Regions from separate parts of the Providencia rustigianii genome, predicted to be linked through region 3. Evidence: predicted binding sites of a transcription regulator. Region 3 holds the regulator's gene; each other region holds the start of a gene.

Region 1 (6,811 bases), 990 kb from region 3:
GAATGCATCTGGATCTTGAGTTTCTTCAACACGCAGTGCTACGTTGTGAACTAACTCTTTGTGTAAACGATCCAGAATCTGGCGTGAAGTCACATATTTGCCTTCTTTACCACAGAATGGAGAGGTGTTAACACAATAGAACATGCTGACTGTTGGTTCATCAACCGCTAGTGCAGGCAGAGCTTCAACGCTACCCACTTGGCAGATAGTGTCAGAAATGTTTAATTCACCTAAACCAGTCAGAGCAACGATATCGCCAGCTTCTGCTTGTTGTGAATCAATACGCTCTAAACCTAAGTGAGTCAGAACTTTACCAATTTTACCGTTGCGAGTTTTACCTTCGCTGTCAATTACAGTTACTTGCTGGTTTGGTTTAACAACACCGCGTTTAATACGACCGATGCCGATAACACCTAAATAGCTGTTGTAATCTAATTGGGAAACTTGCATCTGGAAAGGACCATCCAGATCAACTTTTGGTGGCTCAACATGATCAACAATCGCTTGATAAAGCGGTGTCATGTCTTCTGCCATATCTGTATGTTCAAGACCTGCGATACCCATTAATGCAGACGCATAAACGATAGGGAAGTCTAATTGCTCATCCGTTGCACCTAAGTTCACGAATAAGTCGAATACTTGGTCAACAACCCAATCAGGACGTGCGCCTGGGCGGTCGACTTTGTTGATAACAACAATTGGTTTTAAACCATGGTCGAACGCTTTTTGTGTTACGAAGCGAGTTTGTGGCATAGGGCCATCCATCGCATCGACAACCAGCAGAACACAGTCAACCATAGACATAACACGTTCAACTTCACCACCGAAGTCGGCGTGACCTGGGGTGTCTACGATATTGATGTGGTAGCCGTTCCATTGGATAGCGGTATTTTTAGCAAGGATTGTAATACCACGCTCTTTCTCCAAGTCATTGGAGTCCATAACACGCTCATCAACAGTTTCACGTTCACCAAAAGTGCCCGACTGTTGTAATAATTTACCAACCAGAGTTGTCTTGCCATGGTCAACGTGAGCGATGATGGCGATGTTTCTTAAGTTTTGAATTGACAAGGATTTTTACCGTTTCATTGACAGGAAAGGAATATGCTTTTGAGTCGTTATATAGCCCAAAGCATACTTTCTACATTAATTTGCTGTTATTTTACACGTTTTTCCACACAAGTGGAATAAATGTGAAAGCCATCACTATTAAAAAAGTTTTTAGCTAAAAAACATTCAGTTGCGTCACAGTGCAAAAATACTTAAAAAAATTGTTGGTATCAGCACTAGGAAATCACAAAGTGACAGAATAATACGCTAAAAAGCAAATATTAGCAGCCGAAAAAAAGAATAAAAAATAAACTTTCTTTGCCTGTCACTCTTTTAAATGTCTTTTTCTTTATTTCGATATATCTAATTTGACACTTTAGATATATCGGAATAGAGTATTCTCAGAATCTAAATTAGATATATCGAAATAATAACAGAGGTTAATATGAGAATACACACTTGTCGTCATGTTTATTTTTCTCACCATGATGAACATCAGCGAGGCCATGGTGGTTGCTGCCATGGTGAAGAACGCAACAACCATGAACACGGTGAAGGTTGCCACGGCGAAGGTCGTCATGGTCATGGACACGGTGAAGGCTGCCACGGCGAAGGTCGTCATGGTCATGGACGCGGTGAAGGCTGCCACGGCGAAGGTCGTCATGGTCATGGACGCGGTGAAGGCTGCCACGGCGAAGGTCGTCATAGTCGTGGACGCGGTGAAGGCTGCCACGGCGAAGGTCGTCATGGTCGTGGACGCGGTAAAGGTTTACGTCGCTTATTTGATCACGGCGATTTGCACATTATGGTACTTTCTTTAGTGGCAAAAAAACCAAGCTACGGATACGAAATTATTAAAGATATCCAAGAAGCCTCCAGCGGTTTATATGTTCCAAGCCCTGGCGTTATCTATCCAACACTGACTTTGTTGGAAGAACAAGGTTTCTTAGAATCACAAATTGTTGAACGTAATCGCAAAAGCTTCACCATTACAGCCGAAGGTGCTGAACATTTAGCACAGAATAAAGACATTGAATCTGTCATTGCTCGTAAGTTGGCAAAAGCCCGTGAACTCCAACAAGGCAGTAATTTATCAGAAGATATTGAAGTGGCAGTAAGTCGATTTAAAGCCTTGCTACGCCATAAAATGGTTTTAAAGCAGCTGAGTGAAGAACAAACTCATCAAATTGCAACGATCATCAATGACGCAGTAAAACAGATTGAAGAAGTCAATGCGCTATTAACAGACAGCGATGATGAATAATCACGAGCATTGAATTAACTCATCCAATCATAAATACAAACAGCTTTGAGTCTGAAAATGGCGCAAAGCTGTTTTGTTCTCCTCTCCAGATAGATAATACGCACCATATTGGTGCAACAAATCTTTCTCTTGCACCAATCCAGCTCAATGATAGACTGTTTTTTAGTCGAATCGTTGCTATTCTTTTATAACAATCAGTATTTACTATGATTTAAAAAGTTGGCACGTTTTTCGCTTATAGTCCCTATAGAGAGCTTACTCAGTCATTAATGAATGAGTCATTAATGCAGTAAAGCCAGATAAACCAACCTGCGTATGACTTTAATTATCTACGTCTGTTGAATAGACCCGACCAGGAGAGCCGAGAATGTCCGCTGAACATGTTTTATCGTTGATCGAAGAGCACAATGTAAGATTTATTGATTTGCGTTTTACTGATACAAAAGGTAAAGAGCAACATATCACTATCCCTGCTCATCAAGTAGACGAAGACTTCTTTGAAGAAGGCCAAATGTTTGATGGTTCATCAATCGGTGGCTGGAAAGGGATCAATGAATCTGACATGGTGCTGATGCCAGACCCATCAACGGCGCTATTAGACCCATTCTACGCAGATAATACCTTAATTATTCGTTGCGATATTTTAGAACCTGGCACTATGCAAGGTTACGATCGCGACCCACGTTCTATCTCTAAACGTGCGGAAGACTTCCTGCGTTCGAGTGGTATTGCAGATATCGTTCTGTTTGGACCAGAGCCTGAATTCTTTGTATTTGATGACATCCGTTTCGGTAACAGCATGCACAGCAGCTATTACCATATCGATGATATCGAAGCAGCATGGAATACTGGAACCAAATACGAAGGTGGCAACAAAGGCCACCGTCCTGCAGTTAAAGGCGGCTATTTCCCAGTACCACCCGTCGATTCTTCACAAGATTTGCGTTCCGCTATGTGTACTACAATGGAGGATATGGGCTTAGTTGTTGAAGCTCATCACCACGAAGTAGCGACCGCTGGTCAAAACGAAATCGCAACCCGCTTTAATACCATGACGAAAAAAGCGGATGAAACTCAAATTTATAAGTATGTTGTACATAACGTTGCGCACGCTTTTGGTAAAACAGCGACCTTTATGCCAAAACCATTAGTCGGTGATAATGGTTCCGGAATGCACTGCCATATGTCGTTATCTAAAGATGGCGTCAACCTATTTGCCGGTGATAAATACGGCGGTTTATCTGAAATGGCACTGTATTACATCGGCGGTATCATCAAACACGCACGTGCTCTGAACGCATTTACTAACCCGACGACTAACTCATACAAGCGTTTAGTCCCAGGTTTTGAAGCTCCAGTGATGCTAGCTTACTCTGCGCGTAACCGTTCTGCGTCTATCCGTATCCCAGTGGTAGCTAGCACCAAAGCACGCCGTATCGAAGTGCGCTTCCCTGACCCAGCAGCAAACCCATACTTAGCGTTTGCCGCTCAGTTGATGGCAGGTCTTGATGGCATCATCAACAAGATCCACCCAGGCGATGCCATGGATAAAAACTTGTACGATTTACCGCCAGAAGAAGCAAAAGAAATCCCAACGGTTGCGGGTTCTTTAGATGAAGCGCTGGCAGAATTAGATAAAAATCGTGAGTTCTTGACCCGTGGTGGCGTATTTACTGACGACGCTATTGACGCTTACATTGAATTACTGCGTGCGGATATCCAACGCGTTCGCATGGCACCACACCCACTCGAATTTGAAATGTACTACAGTGCGTAACACGCCGTTCCACTGATAGTCTTTGTTGCCGTGAAGCACTTGCCCCATCTAAATGATGGGGCCTTTTCTCTACGAACTGAGTGGTAAACTGCAAATATTGGCGTCGACGTATCGGTTACTTCGTAAATAACGTATAATGCACCAAAATAGTGCAGGAGCAATATTACATGAAAACCGAGCATTTACCCGCCTCCGAATATCTTCTCGATTCTCTCATCAACAGTGTGTTAGTGCTGGATTATGACCTGATTATCCATTATGCCAACCATGCTGCTCTGCAAGTTTTAGCCCAAAGCCCACGCAAACTGTATGGCACCCCGCTCCCTTTACTCTTTAATTATTGCTCATTAAATGATGAGCTGATGCTTAACAGCTTAAAAGAGGGGCACAGTTTTACCGAAAATGAAGTCACTCTGGTAGTTAACAGTCATTCTCATATGATGTCTCTTAGTGCTCAACCTCTATCCGACCAATTTATTCTCGTAGAGCTTTCTCAACTGGATAGCCAGCGACGTCTTAGCCAAGAGCTCGCGCAAAATGCCCAACAACTCGCCGCCCGAGAGCTGATTCGAGGGCTCGCCCACGAAATCAAAAATCCCCTTGGTGGATTACGTGGTGCTGCACAACTTTTGTCTAAGGCGCTGCCCGACCCGCAGCTTAATGAATATACCCAAGTGATTATCGAACAAGCGGATCGCTTACGCGCCCTTGTCGATAGATTACTTGGACCACAATATCCCGGCCCCAAAACCGAGCAAAGTATTCATCACAGCGTCGAAAATGTGGTGCGCTTAGTTTCCTTAGAAAAACCGGAGAATATCACCTTAATCCGTGACTATGATCCAAGCCTTCCTGACCTTGAATATTATCCGGATCAGGTAGAACAAGTGCTTCTCAACATTACCCGTAATGCGCTGCAAGCGTTATCAGAATCCGGAGGGAATATTACCCTTCGTACCCGCACTGCATTTCAGGTTATGTTACAGGGGGAGCGCTATCGCCTAGCCGCACGGATTGATATTGAAGATAATGGTCCCGGTATTCCACTCACAATCCAAGATACCCTATTTTATCCCATGGTGAGTGGGCGCCCAGATGGAACAGGGCTAGGCCTATCCATTGCCCGTAGTTTGGTGGACCAACATTCAGGAAAAATTGAGTTTACCAGTTGGCCGGGACATACCGAGTTTTCTATTTATTTACCCATCAAAAAATAGGAGATAGCTATGCAGAAGGGAAAAGTTTGGGTTGTTGATGATGACAGTTCTATCCGCTGGGTACTTGAACGAGCATTAAATAATACGCAGCTCACCTGTACCTGCTTTGATAGCACCACAGCGGTACTTACCGCTCTCGAAAATGACTGTCCCGATGTATTGTTATCTGATATTCGCATGCCAGGTATGGATGGATTAGCTTTACTTTCTCAGTTAAAACAGTCCCATCCCCTGCTGCCCATTATTATTATGACAGCACATTCCGATCTTGACGCCGCCGTGAATGCTTACCAATCTGGTGCCTTTGATTATCTCCCAAAACCGTTTGATATTGATGAAACTGTTGCTCTTGTTGAGCGCGCTCTAAATCATAGCCGAGAACAAAACAGCGCAGCTGGCGGTAAACCGCAAGCAACAATAGTATCCTCCACCATGATTGGAGAAGCCCCAGCAATGCAGGAGGTGTACCGTATTATTGGTCGCCTTTCGCGCTCATCAATTAGTGTGTTGATTAATGGGGAATCTGGCACGGGAAAAGAGCTGGTTGCTCACGCGCTACACCAGCATAGTCCTCGAGCAAAAGAGCCTTTTATCGCGCTAAATATGGCTGCTATTCCTAAAGATTTGATTGAATCAGAGCTATTTGGTCATGAAAAAGGCGCGTTTACTGGCGCTTCCCAAGTTCGCCAAGGCCGCTTTGAGCAAGCTAATCGCGGCTCATTATTTCTTGATGAAATTGGTGATATGCCCCTTGATGTGCAAACTCGATTATTACGCGTACTTGCTGAAGGGCAATTTTATCGAATCGGCGGATATACCCCTGTGAAGGTCGATGTGCGGATTATCGCCGCAACCCATCAAGACCTAGAAAAACGAGTCAAAGAGGGATTGTTCCGTGAAGATTTATTCCACCGGCTGAATGTTATTCGAGTGCAATTACCGCCATTAAGAGAGCGAACTGAAGATATTCCACGCCTTGCTCACTACTTTTTACAAAGTACCGCCAAAGAACTGGGTGTTGAAAGTAAAATTCTCCATCCCGACAGTCTTAAGATTCTTCAACGTTATCACTGGTCAGGAAACGTTCGCCAATTAGAGAATGTCTGTCGCTGGTTGACCGTTATGGCGGCTAGCCAAGAGGTTTTACCTCAAGACCTACCCGCAGATCTATTTAATAAGCAAGAAATAGTAAAATCGACCAAAACCTCTGAGGTCTCCCCCCAGAACATGGATGAACTCAATGTACCTTGGTTTAAATTGCTCGAACAATGGACAGATGCCTCTCTACAGCAAGGTAAGCAAGATTTATTTAATGAGGCAATGCCGTTGCTAGAAAAAACCATGCTGAACTGTGCCCTGAAATATACGCATGGACATAAGCAAGAAGCTGCCCGCTTATTAGGCTGGGGAAGAAATACACTTACCCGTAAATTAAAAGAACTCGATATTGAATAATAGCCCTCCTGGGCTATTATTATCTTTATTATAACTTCATAAATAGAT
Region 2 (6,811 bases), 1.4 Mb from region 3:
TCTGAGACAAATATAGGGATTGGTGAGCTAATTCATCATGAGAATGCTTACAAACTGAATTCCAATCGAAACACGCACTGTTACGTTATAGGGAGAGTATCAGTGAAATTTCCGCGTCTTAAATCAGCATCGCCATTCCAACTACATTGGAAGCCTTGCCCATTTCTGTCATGTATCGTTTTAAAATTTGTCGTATACAGTTTCTGAGCACGAACCACGCATCAATCAGTCAAACCCCAGCGTTGTTGGTTACATTCCTGAATCCTAGTCACATGCTGATGTATGCGCCTAGATACTTATTTATATTAATCGTCCAAAAAATAACTCAATTACGCTGAGAATTGAATTAGTTAAGCGATAAATTTGAGTTATACTTCAGGCTTCGAAAGTGGCGATATTATTAAATATAGATTAAGGGCTACGATGTTTGGTTATCGTTCAAATGAACCCAAAGTGCGTCTAATTACTGACCGAATGATTATCCGCTTAGCCTATGAGCGTGATAATTATCGACTCGCAGATTATTACATATTAAATAAAGACTTTTTGACGCCATGGGAGCCAACCCGCGACAATTCCCACTTTAACCCCTCAGGATGGAACAATCGACTGCATGCGATGAGCGAAATGCATCGCCAAGGTAGTGCATTTCATTTTCTACTACTCGATAAAGATGAGAATGAAGTTATTGGCGTTGCTAATTTCAGTAATATCTTGCGAGGATCATTCCATGCCTGCTATCTAGGCTATTCATTGGGTGAAAAATGGCAGGGGCAAGGACTGATGTATGAGGGATTAATCCAAACCATTCGTTACATGCAAAAGCATCAAGGAATGCACCGTATTATGGCGAATTATATGCCTCATAATTTACGCAGTGGAAACCTACTCACTCGCCTTGGTTTTGAACGAGAAGGGTATGCAAAACAGTTTTTGCAAATTAACGGGGAATGGCGGGATCATGTCTTAACCGCGTTGACGGACGATACTTGGAAGCCGACCAAAGCCTAAAAACATTTACCTATCAATCGTAGTCAGTCAGGCTATCCGCTGCTAAACTGCTACGATTGTTTTCTTCTAGTCTAATTATCATGAATTTATTGAAATCCTTAGCAGCGATAAGCTCCATGACTATGATGTCTCGGGTGCTGGGCTTTATCCGCGATGCTATTATTGCCCGAGTATTTGGGGCTGGCGCTTCTGCTGATGCCTTCTTTGTGGCGTTTAAACTCCCTAATTTATTGCGTCGGATTTTTGCTGAGGGGGCTTTTTCTCAAGCCTTTGTTCCCATTTTAGCGGAATATAAAAATCAGCAAGGTGAAGAGGCGACTCGCACGTTTATTGCCTATATTTCAGGAATGCTGACACTTGCACTCGCGATAGTGACTATCGCTGGAATGCTGGCAGCACCATGGGTGATTTATGTCACTGCGCCAGGCTTTACTGATGATGCTGATAAATTTGCGTTAACCACCAATTTATTGCGTGTCACTTTCCCTTATATTTTCTTGATATCATTAGCTTCTCTTGCTGGTGCGATTCTGAATACATGGAACCGTTTCTCTGTTCCCGCATTTGCACCAACGCTATTAAATGTCAGCATGATTTTATTTGCTGCATTTGCTGCTCCATATTTCGATCCGCCGATTATGTCCTTGGCTTGGGCGGTATTAGTTGGCGGACTTTTACAGTTGGTTTATCAACTTCCCCATTTAAGAAAAATCGGCATGCTGGTTTTACCACGCCTATCTTTCCGTGACAGTGGCGTATGGCGCGTGATGAGAATGATGGGGCCGGCCATTATTGGTGTATCTGTCGCACAAATTTCTTTGATTATTAATACGATTTTCGCCTCTTTTCTTCAATCGGGCTCAGTTTCGTGGATGTATTATGCTGACCGCTTGATGGAGTTACCATCAGGGGTTTTAGGGGTTGCTCTCGGGACGATTTTATTGCCATCCCTTGCCAAAAGTTTTACTAGCGGTAATCACCAAGAGTATCGCCATTTAATGGATTGGGGATTGCGTTTGTGTTTATTGCTGGCTTTACCTTGTGCGGTAGGATTGGCAATTTTATCTGAAGCCTTGACGGTATCTCTGTTCCAATACGGCAATTTTACAGCTCACGATTCATTAATGACTCAATATGCTTTAATGGCGTATTGCGTAGGCTTGACGGGAATGATTTTAGTGAAAATTTTGGCGCCTGGTTTTTATTCTCGCCAAAATATTCGCACCCCAGTAAAAATTGCTATTGTGACCTTAATACTGACTCAGCTAATGAACTTAGCGTTTATTGGACCTCTGCAACATGCCGGTTTGGCCTTATCAATTGGTGTGGCAGCATGTTTCAATGCGGGAGTGCTTTATTGGCAGCTACGCAAACAAGATATTTTCCAACCTTTAGCGGGATGGAAAGGTTTTATTTTTAAATTACTGATTGCGGTTGTTGTTATGGCTGCGGTGTTATTGGGTGTCTTGCACTTTATGCCTGATTGGCAACAAGGCAATATGCTGATGCGTATGTTGCGTTTAATGGGCGTTGTAATCGTTGGGGCTGGTAGTTATTTTATTGCCTTATATTTATTAGGTTTCCGTCCTCGTGATTTTATGAAACGTAGCATCGCGTAATTGATAAACAATCAAACTCCCCCCTCAATAGAGGGGGAGTAGACAACTACTGGTGATAAGCACTTTCACCATGGGACGTTAAATCCAAGCCATCGCATTCCTCTTCAGGGGAAACACGTAATCCCACCAATTTATCCGCCAATTTGAAGGCAATATAGGCCACAACACCGGACCAGATAATGGTAACCACGACGCTAAATAACTGAATAGAGACTTGATGGAGCAAAGTAACGCCTTCTTTATACCCGAGACCGCCGAGTAAAGCAGAAGTAAAGACTCCAGTTAGTAGGCAGCCAATGATGCCGCAAGTTCCGTGGATACCAAAAACATCACAAACGTCATCTGCTTTTAACCAACGTTTTAATGTTACCACTCCCCACAGACCTACCACTCCACCCACGACGCCAATAACAAGCGCACCTATCGGACCTACCGTACCTGCTGCTGGTGTGATAGCGACGAGACCGGATATACAGCCTGAGCAACTACCTAACATAGAAGGCTTCCCACGAACAACCCATTCAGTGAATGTCCACGACAATATTGCACCCGCGGTAGCAATTACGGTATTGATCAAGGCTAGTGCAGCAATATTATTGGCACTACCTGCTGAGCCTGCGTTGAAACCAAACCAGCCCACATACAGTACCGCAGTACCCATAAAGACCATCGGTAAGTTATGGGGTTTTAAGACTATTTGGCTATAATCGCTTCGTTTTCCTAGCAGATAAGCACCCACCAAAGCCGCGACGGCTGCATTGATGTGGACAACGGTTCCTCCTGCGAAGTCGATAGCGCCGTCATTAGCTAACCAGCCACCTTCGCCCCATACCATATGTGCGATAGGCACGTAAGAAAAGGTAAACCAAATTACCGTAAAGATCAGCAAGGCAGAGAAGCGAATACGTTCACCTAGCGCACCCACGATCAGTGCTACGGTGATCACCGCAAATGAACCTTGGAAGGCGACATGAATATATTGGCTGATCGAGCCAGATAAGTCCTCTAACGACATCGAGTTTAGTAAAGTCAGTGAACCACCGCCAAAAAATTTATTGCCAGCGGTGAACGCTAAACTATAACCAAATAGCAGCCATAGAATGATCACGATACTGAAAATAAGCATCACTTGGGTAATCAATGACAGTACGTTTTTGCTACGTAATAGCCCGCCATAAAATAGGGCAATTCCGGGGATGGTCATAAAGAAAACCAAAACGGTACTGATTAGCATAAAGGCGTTATCGGCTTTATCCGCGATGACTAGCTCAGAGGCATATGCGGGTAAGGCGAAGCTGCTAATAGCTAAGAGTACAAAACTTAACAATCGTCGTTTCATGTTATTTTCTCCCTTATAGAGCGTCTTCGCCAGATTCGCCAGTGCGAATACGGACTGCTTGTAATAATTCGAACACAAACAATTTTCCATCGCCGACTTTGCCCGTTTCGGCTGTATTGGTAATTGCCTCTAGTACGGGCTCAAGTTGGTCGTCGCTAATGGCTAGCTCTATTTTGACTTTAGGCAGAAAATTCACTTCATACTCTGCACCTCGATAAAGTTCAGCATGACCTTTTTGCCTACCATAGCCTTTGACTTCACAGATAGTCATTCCCTGAATACCGAGCTCAGAGAGTGATTCTCGAACATCTTCTAACTTAAATGGCTTAATGATTGCGATAATGTACTTCATAAATCCCCCTGTCTTTTTGTAAAGGCAAAGAGATAAAAGCAAAAGGCGTGCCAAATGTTAATGTCTTGTTATGGCACGAAATAGCGGCGATAAGTGGTCAATTATGTGATATACCTCACCAAACTAGTGCAATAAACAGCCTGGTTTTTCTTGATGGTGCAAAATAGTGCAGCATGAGGATGGGGTTCAGATGTAAAAAGCCCACTAAAAAAGTGGGCTAATAAGTAGGATGGGAAGAGCAAAAAACTACATTCTTTCGACTGTTTCGATACCTAACGTATCCAAACCTATTTTTAAAGTTTTCTGTGTCAGTAATGCTAGTTTCAGGCGGCTTTGGCGCTGAGCATCATTATCTGCGGACAGAATAGGGCAATGTTCATAGAAGCTAGAGAATAGACCAGCTAAGTCATATAGGTAAGCACACATTACATGTGGGGTACCATCACGGGCTACGGTTAGAATCGTTTCCTCAAACTGCATTAAACGGGTTGCTAGCGCGATTTCGTGTGGTGCTTCAAGAACGATTGGCAGGGTTAAATCTGCTTCAGTAATATTTGCTTTTTTGAAGATGGAGGCAACGCGGGTATAGGCATATTGCATATACGGTGCAGTGTTACCTTCAAAGGCGAGCATATTATCCCAATCGAAAATATAGTCTGTCGTCCGGTTTTTAGACAGATCCGCATACTTCACTGCACCAATCCCAACGACATTCGCCAGATTCAATAATTCATCTTCTGGCATGTCAGGATTCTTTTCGCGAATCAGTGTTTGTGCTCGTTCAACCGCTTCATCCAACAAATCAGACAGACGAACAGTACCACCAGAACGCGTTTTGAATGGTTTGCCATCTTTACCTAACATCATGCCAAACATATGGTGCTCAAGCGCCATTGATTCTGGGATGTAACCGGCTTTACGGACGATGGTCCAAGCTTGCATTAAATGTTGATGCTGGCGGGAGTCGATATAATACAGGGAACGATCCGCATGTAGCGTTTCATAACGGTATTTAGCGCAGGCAATATCCGTTGTGGTATAAAGGTAACCGCCATCTTTTTTCTGGACGATAACTCCCATCGGTTCGCCTTCCTTGTTTTTAAATTCATCAAGGAAAACAACGGTAGCACCTTCACTTTCAACGGCTAAACCTTTCGCTTTAAGATCAGCAACAATTCCCGGTAGCATGCTGTTATACAGGCTTTCACCCATCACATCATCTTCAGTTAATGTGACATTTAAGCGGTGATAAGTTTCTTGGTTTTGTTGCATGGTGATGTCGACCAATTTACGCCACATTTTACGGCAGTATTCATCACCAGATTGTAATTTCACTACATAGCCGCGAGCGCGGACGGCGAAATCTTCATCTTCATCATAATGTTTTTTTGCTTCACGGTAGAACGCTTCGAGATCAGCCAGTGCCATATCGCTAGCATCTTCATTCTGGACTTTCTCTAGGTAAGCAATCAGCATACCGAACTGCGTACCCCAGTCACCAACGTGGTTAGCACGGATAACTTTATGACCTAAAAACTCTTGGGTACGTGCGGCAGCATCACCAATAATGGTCGAGCGTAGGTGGCCGACATGCATCTGTTTTGCAACGTTCGGTGCAGAGTAATCAATGACGATAGTTTCTGGCTTAACTGGCGCGATACCTAGACGATCACTGGTCAACGCTTGTTCTGCATAAGTAGCAACCCAAGTAGGGTCGATAAAAATATTGATGAAACCGGGACCGGCGATTTCAACTTTCGTTGCAATACCTTCAAGATCTAAATGGCTAACAATTTGCTCGGCCAGTTGTCGGGGAGGCATACCCATTTTTTTCGCTGCGCCCATCACACCATTGGCCTGATAGTCACCGAATTGCGCTTTAGCTGATTGACGCACAAGGGCATCACAGCCTTCTGGAGCTCCCGCTGCTAGCATTGCAGCACTCACTTTATCTGAAAGAATAGCCTGAATATTCACCGGATTACCTTAAATAACGAACATAGTTACCACATTGTGCCATCACATGCGCTGAACTAAAAGGTGGAAGAGAAAAATCGGCTGGTTTTATACCATATTTTGGGGGAGTCGTGCTACAGTCGGGGGAGTTTGTTTTCTTTTATTATTATCATTTCACTTGTTCTTAATGAGACAAGTGGTTTTGGCAGAGTAATTTTTAATGTTAGATTTCGATAAAATTCCCCAGTTGCAAGATCTTCAGCAGGACCTTCCACATTTTGAACGCAAGCTAACCAGTATGGCTCAAGCGTTAAATCTCTCTTTAACCGATTATTGCATCGATCATATTTCCGTACGTTGTCACCACATTGCAACCGCAGAACGTTGGCATGAAGGGCTCTTGCAATGCGCAGAGTTACTCTCGGATAATCTTATCAATGGGCGCCCAATCCGTTTATATGATTTGAAAAAGCCAATTCAAGTGGCGGGGCAGGATGTTTTTATTATCGAGTTACCATTTCCAAAGGATAAAAT
Region 3 (6,811 bases):
CTAGAAATAAATTATTTTAAAATATTAGGCGCTATGGGCGTTAAAGGGAAGAGATCGCGATCACGAACTCGGCGCCTATGCGTGTAAAACCTTGTATATTGTTAGTTCCGGAGGGATTAGCTGACAAGATTACTCTTCGTCAAACCCACTTTCGAACAGCTTAATGATTGCAGATAATGCCGATTCTTCATCGGGTCCACTAACCTCAATATCAATTTTACTACCCTGTTCCGAGTCTAACATCAACATAGCAATAACGCTATCCGCCTCTGCCTCAATTTGACTGTCATTTTTTAAAATAACCCTAGAGTTAAATTTTTTAACTAAATCATAGAGAAGCATTGCGGGCCTAGCATGCATGCCCAAGCGATTTTTAAGCGTGATAGTCGCTTTGGCTGTCATTACTTACGTTTTTCTAATGTTCTGTGGCGAGACTGTACATTTTTCCCTCTTGAGCGGAAATAGTCAGCCAGTTGTTCAGCTACATACACTGAGCGGTGCTTTCCTCCCGTACAGCCAATGGCAACGGTCAGGTAACTACGATTATTGGTTTCTAACATCGGTAGCCACAATTCAAGGTAGCTACGCGTCTGATAAATAAAGTTATGCACTTCAGTGTGTCGGTCTAAGAATGCCGCCACAGGACGATCAAGACCAGTCATTGGACGTAATTTAGGATCCCAGTGTGGGTTAGGTAAAAAACGTACGTCAAACACGTAGTCGGCATCAATAGGAATACCATGTTTGAAACCAAAGGATTCAAACACCATGGTAAGCTCACGTTCTCGTTTGCCCATTAAGCGAGTTCTTAGCATCTCTGCTAGCTCGTGTACCGACATTTCAGAGGTATCAATGACTAAATCGGCACGGGAGCGCAGTGGCTCTAACAGCTCGTTTTCTTCATCAATCGCACTTTCTAATGATAAGTTTTTGCTAGAAAGTGGGTGTAATCTGCGTGTATCACTATAACGGCGAATTAAGGTGTTGCGATCCGCATCCAGAAATAATAATTGCGGCGAGAAGCTTGATGGTAGCCTATCAATCGCTTCTTCGAAAACCTCTGGGTTATCCGGCATGTTACGCACGTCAATGCTCACCGCCGCTGAAATATTACGATCAGCGAGTGAATTAGCTAACTCCGGCAGTAATACAACCGGTAGGTTATCCACACAATAGAAACCCATATCTTCCAGCGCGCGTAAGGCAACGGATTTTCCCGAACCGGAACGGCCGCTGACAATCATCAGCACCATGAGCTAACTCCCTTCTGTATCTTTAGGATCTGTATCTTAATGATCGATTTCTAACTGATCACCCAATTGTGATTATCGAGCACATCGAATTCTTTTTTGTATTTCGCCGTGTTTATGATGCCTAAGATGGGAAATCATAACAATTTCATCATCCTGGCACCAACACATATAAACAATAACCTACTCTACAATTATATTATATAACTCGTCATCACTTTGTGCTGAACGCAGACGTTTACATAATGTTTTATCCGCTAACTTTTTAGCGATCAAGGATAATGTATGCAAATGTGTTTTACACTGATCTGATGGAACGAGTAATGCAAAAAGTAGATCAACAGGTTGGTTATCAATAGCATCGAAAGAGATTGGCTCTTCTAAATGCAAAAATACGCCAACAGCGCGAGCATTTTCGCCTTCATTTAGCTTTCCATGAGGAATCGCAATTCCCCCGCCAATCCCCGTGGTTCCTACTTTTTCTCTGGTTAATAACGCTTCAAATACCGTATTTTCCGGCAATTCCAACTCAGCGGCAGCCAGTTCACTAATAATCTCTAGCGCTCTTTTCTTGCTCGTGCAGATGAGATTATTACGAGTACAACTTGCAGATAAAACATCGCTTAATTGGATTTCTATATCACTGTTCATTTTATTGTTCACTTAGGACTACAAAACCAGATGATGTATGCCATCATCTGGTTTAGAACATTAATCAATCAATAGATTGAAAATATGTATTAGTGTTGTCTCAGTTTTTCTTTATGTTTGGTTAATTGGCGGGAAAGTTTATCCACCAGTAAGTCGATTGCAGCGTACATGTCATTCTCTTCCGCCGTTGCGTGGAGTTCTGCACCATTGACTTGCACGGTAGCCTCAGCAATTTGCTGAACTTTCTCAACTTTCAGAACAACTTGGATACTGTTAATACGGTCAAACAATTGCTCTAATTTCTTGAGTTTTTTATCAACAATTTCGCGCAATGCAGGTGTAACTTCAATATTGTGCCCAGTAATCTGAAATTCCATACAATCTTCCTTATATTATCAATTAAACCAACTGCTTACGTTGATTTGATGGCGGAATAGATAACGACTCACGATACTTAGCAACAGTTCGACGGGCAACTTGAATACCTTGTTCAGCCAGCATACTCGTCAATTTACTGTCACTCAATGGTTTTGCTGGGTTTTCAGCAGCAACCAGTTTTTTCACCAGCGCACGAATGGCGGTTGAGGAGGCTTCTCCTCCGGTGTCGGTACTCACATGGCTGGAGAAAAAATACTTCAACTCAAAAATTCCCCGTGGACTATGGAGAAACTTTTGAGTTGTCACTCTTGAGATAGTCGATTCGTGCATATCCACTTGATAGGCTATATCTGCCAAAATCATCGGTTTCATATGCTCTTCGCCTAACTCAAAGAATTCTTGTTGTTGTTCTACAATACAAGTCGCCACTTTTAGCAGAGTCTCATGACGGCTCTCTAAGCTCTTAATTAGCCATTTTGCATCTTGTAAGTGACTGCGAATGTACTGGGAGTCACTTTCATTGGCTGAATTATTAACCATTGATGCATAATGATTATTGATACTTAGTTTAGGAATGCTATCTGTATTTAACTCAACTTGCCAGTGCCCACTGACTTTTTTCACCAGCACATCAGGAATAACATATTCCGATTCACCCGTATTGATGGATTGACCTGGTTTGGGATTGAGTGTCAGGATCAGGTCAATTGCTGTTTTTAAAGCGTCTTCTTTGAGGCGAGTGAGCTTACTTAGTTGCCTAAAATCACGGTTGGCGAGCAAATCAATATGATCGCTAATAATCACGCGAGCTTCTTGTAACCCAGCGGTTTCCTTAGGATATAAAGATAGCTGGATCAACAAACACTCTTTGAGATCTTGAGCCGCCACACCAAGGGGATCAAAGTGCTGGATACGTTTTAAGACAGCCACGACTTCTTCTAAGCTAATGTCGGGATCATCGATACCTTCATGGATTTCACTAATGGTATTGGTGAGGTAGCCCGATTCGTCGATGGAATCAATGATGGACGTCGCGATGGCTCGGTCGGTATCAGTAAATGGTGTTAAATTTGCCTGCCAAATTAAGTAATCTTGCAGGGTTTGCGTCGTTTCCCCTTGATAAACAGGAAGCTCATCAAAACTGTAGTCATTACTGGTTCCCGATGGTGTGCCAGCGGTATAAATCTCATCCCAATCGGCATCTAAAGGAAGTTCATCGGGGATATCATTTTTTTCGAGGGCATCTTTGGTATCGATTTCGCTGCTGTCAGTATGACTACTTAAGATATCGAGGTTGTCCTGCTCGGGGGATTGTTCTTCTTGTTCAAGTAGCGGATTTGTTTCAAGAGCAAGTTGGATTTCTTGTTGCAGCTCGAGTGTAGACAGTTGCAACAGACGAATGGCCTGCTGCAATTGCGGTGTCATTGCAAGTTGTTGACTGACTCTGAGCTGTAAACTTTGCTTCATGAATGTGCTTTATTCTCCATTACAACCCACACAACCAATATCATGGCAATCAACGATACGGCTAAAGACGAAAAGACTTTCTGGACTACAGTCTGAAACCTTCCCCTAAATACACACGTTTAACCTGTTCATTTTCAAGGATCATTTCTGGAGTGCCATGGGCAATCAGGTGTCCTTGACTCACAATATAAGCTCTTTCACAAACATCGAGCGTTTCACGAACATTATGGTCGGTGATTAATACGCCTAATCCATAATCTCGTAAATGCTGGATAATTTTTTTGATATCCAACACTGAAATTGGGTCAACCCCTGCAAATGGCTCATCCAATAAAATAAACTTTGGATTAGCAGCCAGTGCTCGTGCGATTTCCACTCGGCGGCGTTCACCACCAGAAAGTGACTGACCAATATTGTCACGCAAGTGAGTAATACTGAACTCTTCCATTAGCTCTTCAGCGCGATCTTTTCGTTGCTGAGAATCTAAATCAGAGCGGATCTCTAATACCGCCATCAGATTGTCATAGACACTTAGGCGACGAAAGATAGAGGCTTCTTGAGGAAGGTAACCAATCCCGCGACGCGCACGTTCATGCAGAGGCAGTAAACTAATATCTTCCCCATCGATTAAAATTTTACCTGCATCCCGCTGAACAATCCCGACGACCATATAAAAGGTAGTGGTTTTACCTGCACCGTTTGGGCCTAATAGACCGACGATTTCACCTGATTTAACTTCCAGGCTAACATCTTCAACAACGTTGCGTTTTTTATAGGATTTAGCCAGATGCTCTGCGGTTAATGTTGCCATGACAATTATTTACTCTTACTGGTTGATGAACCTTGTGCGGCCGGACCTTTTTCTTGTAACTGTGCAGGTAACAAGACGGTGGTTACGCGCTTACCTTTATCACTGAATGCTTCCATTTTTTGAGTTGGAACCACATAGGTAATTTTATCGCCTTTAATATTGCTATCGAGCTGCTCGAGATAAGCGTCGCCAGTTAACGTTACAAGTTGCTGATCAACTTCATAGCGTGCTTTTGATGCGTGACCTTTAATTGGCTTACCATCATCTTGTAGCTGAAAGAATGTGACTGGCGTACCGAAAGCTTCAATGACAATTTTATCTGAATCGCTACTTGGGCGAGTGACAACCACTTTGTTTGCACGGATATCAATAGAGCCCTGTTTGATCACCACGTCATCAGTAAATGTGGTGACATTTTTTTCTAAATCAAGGGATTGCTTAACCGAGTTGATTGTCATCGGTTGCTGAGTATCAGTTTTCAGTGCCATTGCCGGCAGACTTAGAGCTAACATTGCGCTAGCAATAGCTCCTTGAATAAAACGTTTCTTAGTGACTGGATTCATTTTGTTGCTCTTTCGGTTGTAACTCATATTGAGTTTTAACATCTTCAATTAATTCAGCGGTTCGACTGCGAAGATTCCCGCGCATTTTTAAGCCCGTTGAATTTAGCCCTTTCCCGATAATGGTGACTTTATCGTCAGATGAAACATCTTGTGTCACGAGGTTGACGACGGCATTATCCGTTAGAACACGCTGGATTTGTGACTCCTGAGTCAAGCTATCAACCTGAACATCACTATAAAGATAGAGTACACGCTCTTTGGTTAATCTTGCTTTTATCGACTTAACGGTCCACGTCGGAACCCCTGCATCGTTATAGGTTGTTAATACTGGGTTCGTAAACCAAGTAATTTTCCCACTGGTATAATTATCTACTTTCTTGGCGGCGAGTTTATACGCTAAATCACCCATCGGATTATAGACGAAAGTTACTGAATCATCAGTTTGATAATTAGGTTGCCCGTCATTTATTTCGGTACCTGCTACTTGGAGGTCATCTTGCCCGGTAAAGTTCCAGCCAATAAGCCCTAAAGCTATCAGGGATAAAATAAGGATTAACCACTTCTTCGCGTTACTCATGAATGATATCTATTCTTTAAATCGATAAGCCTTTAGCTTCGTCTAGTTTATTTTGGGCTAGCAAGATCAGGTCGCATAGTTCACGTACAGCACCTTTTCCGCCACCAATACGAGTGACATAGTCTGCTTTAGGTAACAATAGGGGATGCGCATCAGCTACAGCCACAGATAACCCAACTTTTGCCATCACAGGCCAGTCAATTAAGTCATCGCCGATATACGCCGTTTGCTCTTCAGTTAACTGTAGTGTATCTAACAGTTCACGATACGCCAAAAGCTTATCGCTTTGTCCTTGGTAAAGATATGTAATACCCAATGTTTTGGCTCTATCTTCAAGGAGTTTAGCTTTGCGTCCAGTGATAATCGCAACCTCGATTCCCGAGGTTAATAAGCAGCGGATACCATAGCCATCACGCACATTAAAGGCTTTCAGCTCTTCACCATTATTACCCATAAAAATTAAGCCATCGGACATCACGCCATCGACGTCACAAATTAACAGTTTAATTTTGGCTGCTTTTTCTATCACAGAATTGGCCACTGCCCCATAGCAAGTATTCTGATAATTAGCGTTCATATCATTTCCTTTATTTATACAACCCCTGCTTGCAGCAGATCGTGCATATGAAGAACACCCACTAATTTGTTGCCGTCAGCGACTAACAGTGAAGTAACATGTCGAGATTGCATAAGATTTAGTGCTTCAACAGCCAGCATACCCGGGGCAACTCGAATACCACCTGGAGTCATTAAATCGGCAATTTTGGCGTTATTGAGGTCAATGCCCATATCAAAGATACGGCGTAAATCCCCATCGGTGAAAATACCTTCAATATTCATGTCATCGCCACAAATAACGGTCATACCTAGTTTTTTGCGAGTGATTTCAATTAAGGCTTCACGTAAAGAAGCACTTTTAGAAATATGCGGGATATCATCACCAGTACTCATTAAATCACGAACTAATAATAAAAGTTTGCGTCCAAGTGCGCCCCCTGGATGTGACAGGGCAAAATCATCTGCTGTAAAGCCTCGTGCAGTTAACAATGCAATGGCTAATGCATCTCCCATTACTAGGGTTGCAGTGGTGCTGGTGGTCGGTGCTAAACCTAAC

The links. The regulator sigma-54, encoded in region 3, starts transcription at its own class of promoters, with help from an activator protein. The targets are predictions, from matches to a motif close to GTTGGCACANNTTTCGCTNT.
Region 1: the regulator sigma-54 is predicted to act here: its motif matches at 2,533-2,552, upstream of glnA (glutamate--ammonia ligase).
Region 2: the regulator sigma-54 is predicted to act here: its motif matches at 4,357-4,376, upstream of glnK (P-II family nitrogen regulator).

The regions. Positions count from the first base shown of each region.
Region 1 is NZ_LR134396.1:323,442-330,252, reverse strand. Features, by position in the region: gene typA (ribosome-dependent GTPase TypA) at 1-1,071, opposite strand, end outside; gene EL244_RS17960 (PadR family transcriptional regulator) at 1,496-2,314, shown strand; gene glnA (glutamate--ammonia ligase) at 2,682-4,091, shown strand; gene glnL (nitrogen regulation protein NR(II)) at 4,259-5,308, shown strand; gene glnG (nitrogen regulation protein NR(I)) at 5,318-6,763, shown strand.
Region 2 is NZ_LR134396.1:1,790,240-1,797,050, forward strand. Features, by position in the region: gene rimJ (ribosomal protein S5-alanine N-acetyltransferase) at 424-1,011, shown strand; gene murJ (murein biosynthesis integral membrane protein MurJ) at 1,092-2,630, shown strand; gene amtB (ammonium transporter AmtB) at 2,677-3,969, opposite strand; gene glnK (P-II family nitrogen regulator) at 3,983-4,321, opposite strand; gene argS (arginine--tRNA ligase) at 4,568-6,298, opposite strand; gene EL244_RS08325 (VOC family protein) at 6,498-6,811, shown strand, end outside.
Region 3 is NZ_LR134396.1:3,197,081-3,203,891, reverse strand. Features, by position in the region: gene npr (PTS phosphocarrier protein NPr) at 130-402, opposite strand; gene rapZ (RNase adapter RapZ) at 402-1,253, opposite strand; gene ptsN (PTS IIA-like nitrogen regulatory protein PtsN) at 1,434-1,901, opposite strand; gene hpf (ribosome hibernation promoting factor) at 1,991-2,278, opposite strand; gene rpoN (RNA polymerase factor sigma-54) at 2,301-3,746, opposite strand; gene lptB (LPS export ABC transporter ATP-binding protein) at 3,832-4,557, opposite strand; gene lptA (lipopolysaccharide ABC transporter substrate-binding protein LptA) at 4,563-5,120, opposite strand; gene lptC (LPS export ABC transporter periplasmic protein LptC) at 5,104-5,697, opposite strand; gene kdsC (3-deoxy-manno-octulosonate-8-phosphatase KdsC) at 5,714-6,274, opposite strand; partial or broken gene kdsD (arabinose-5-phosphate isomerase KdsD) at 6,289-6,811, opposite strand, start outside.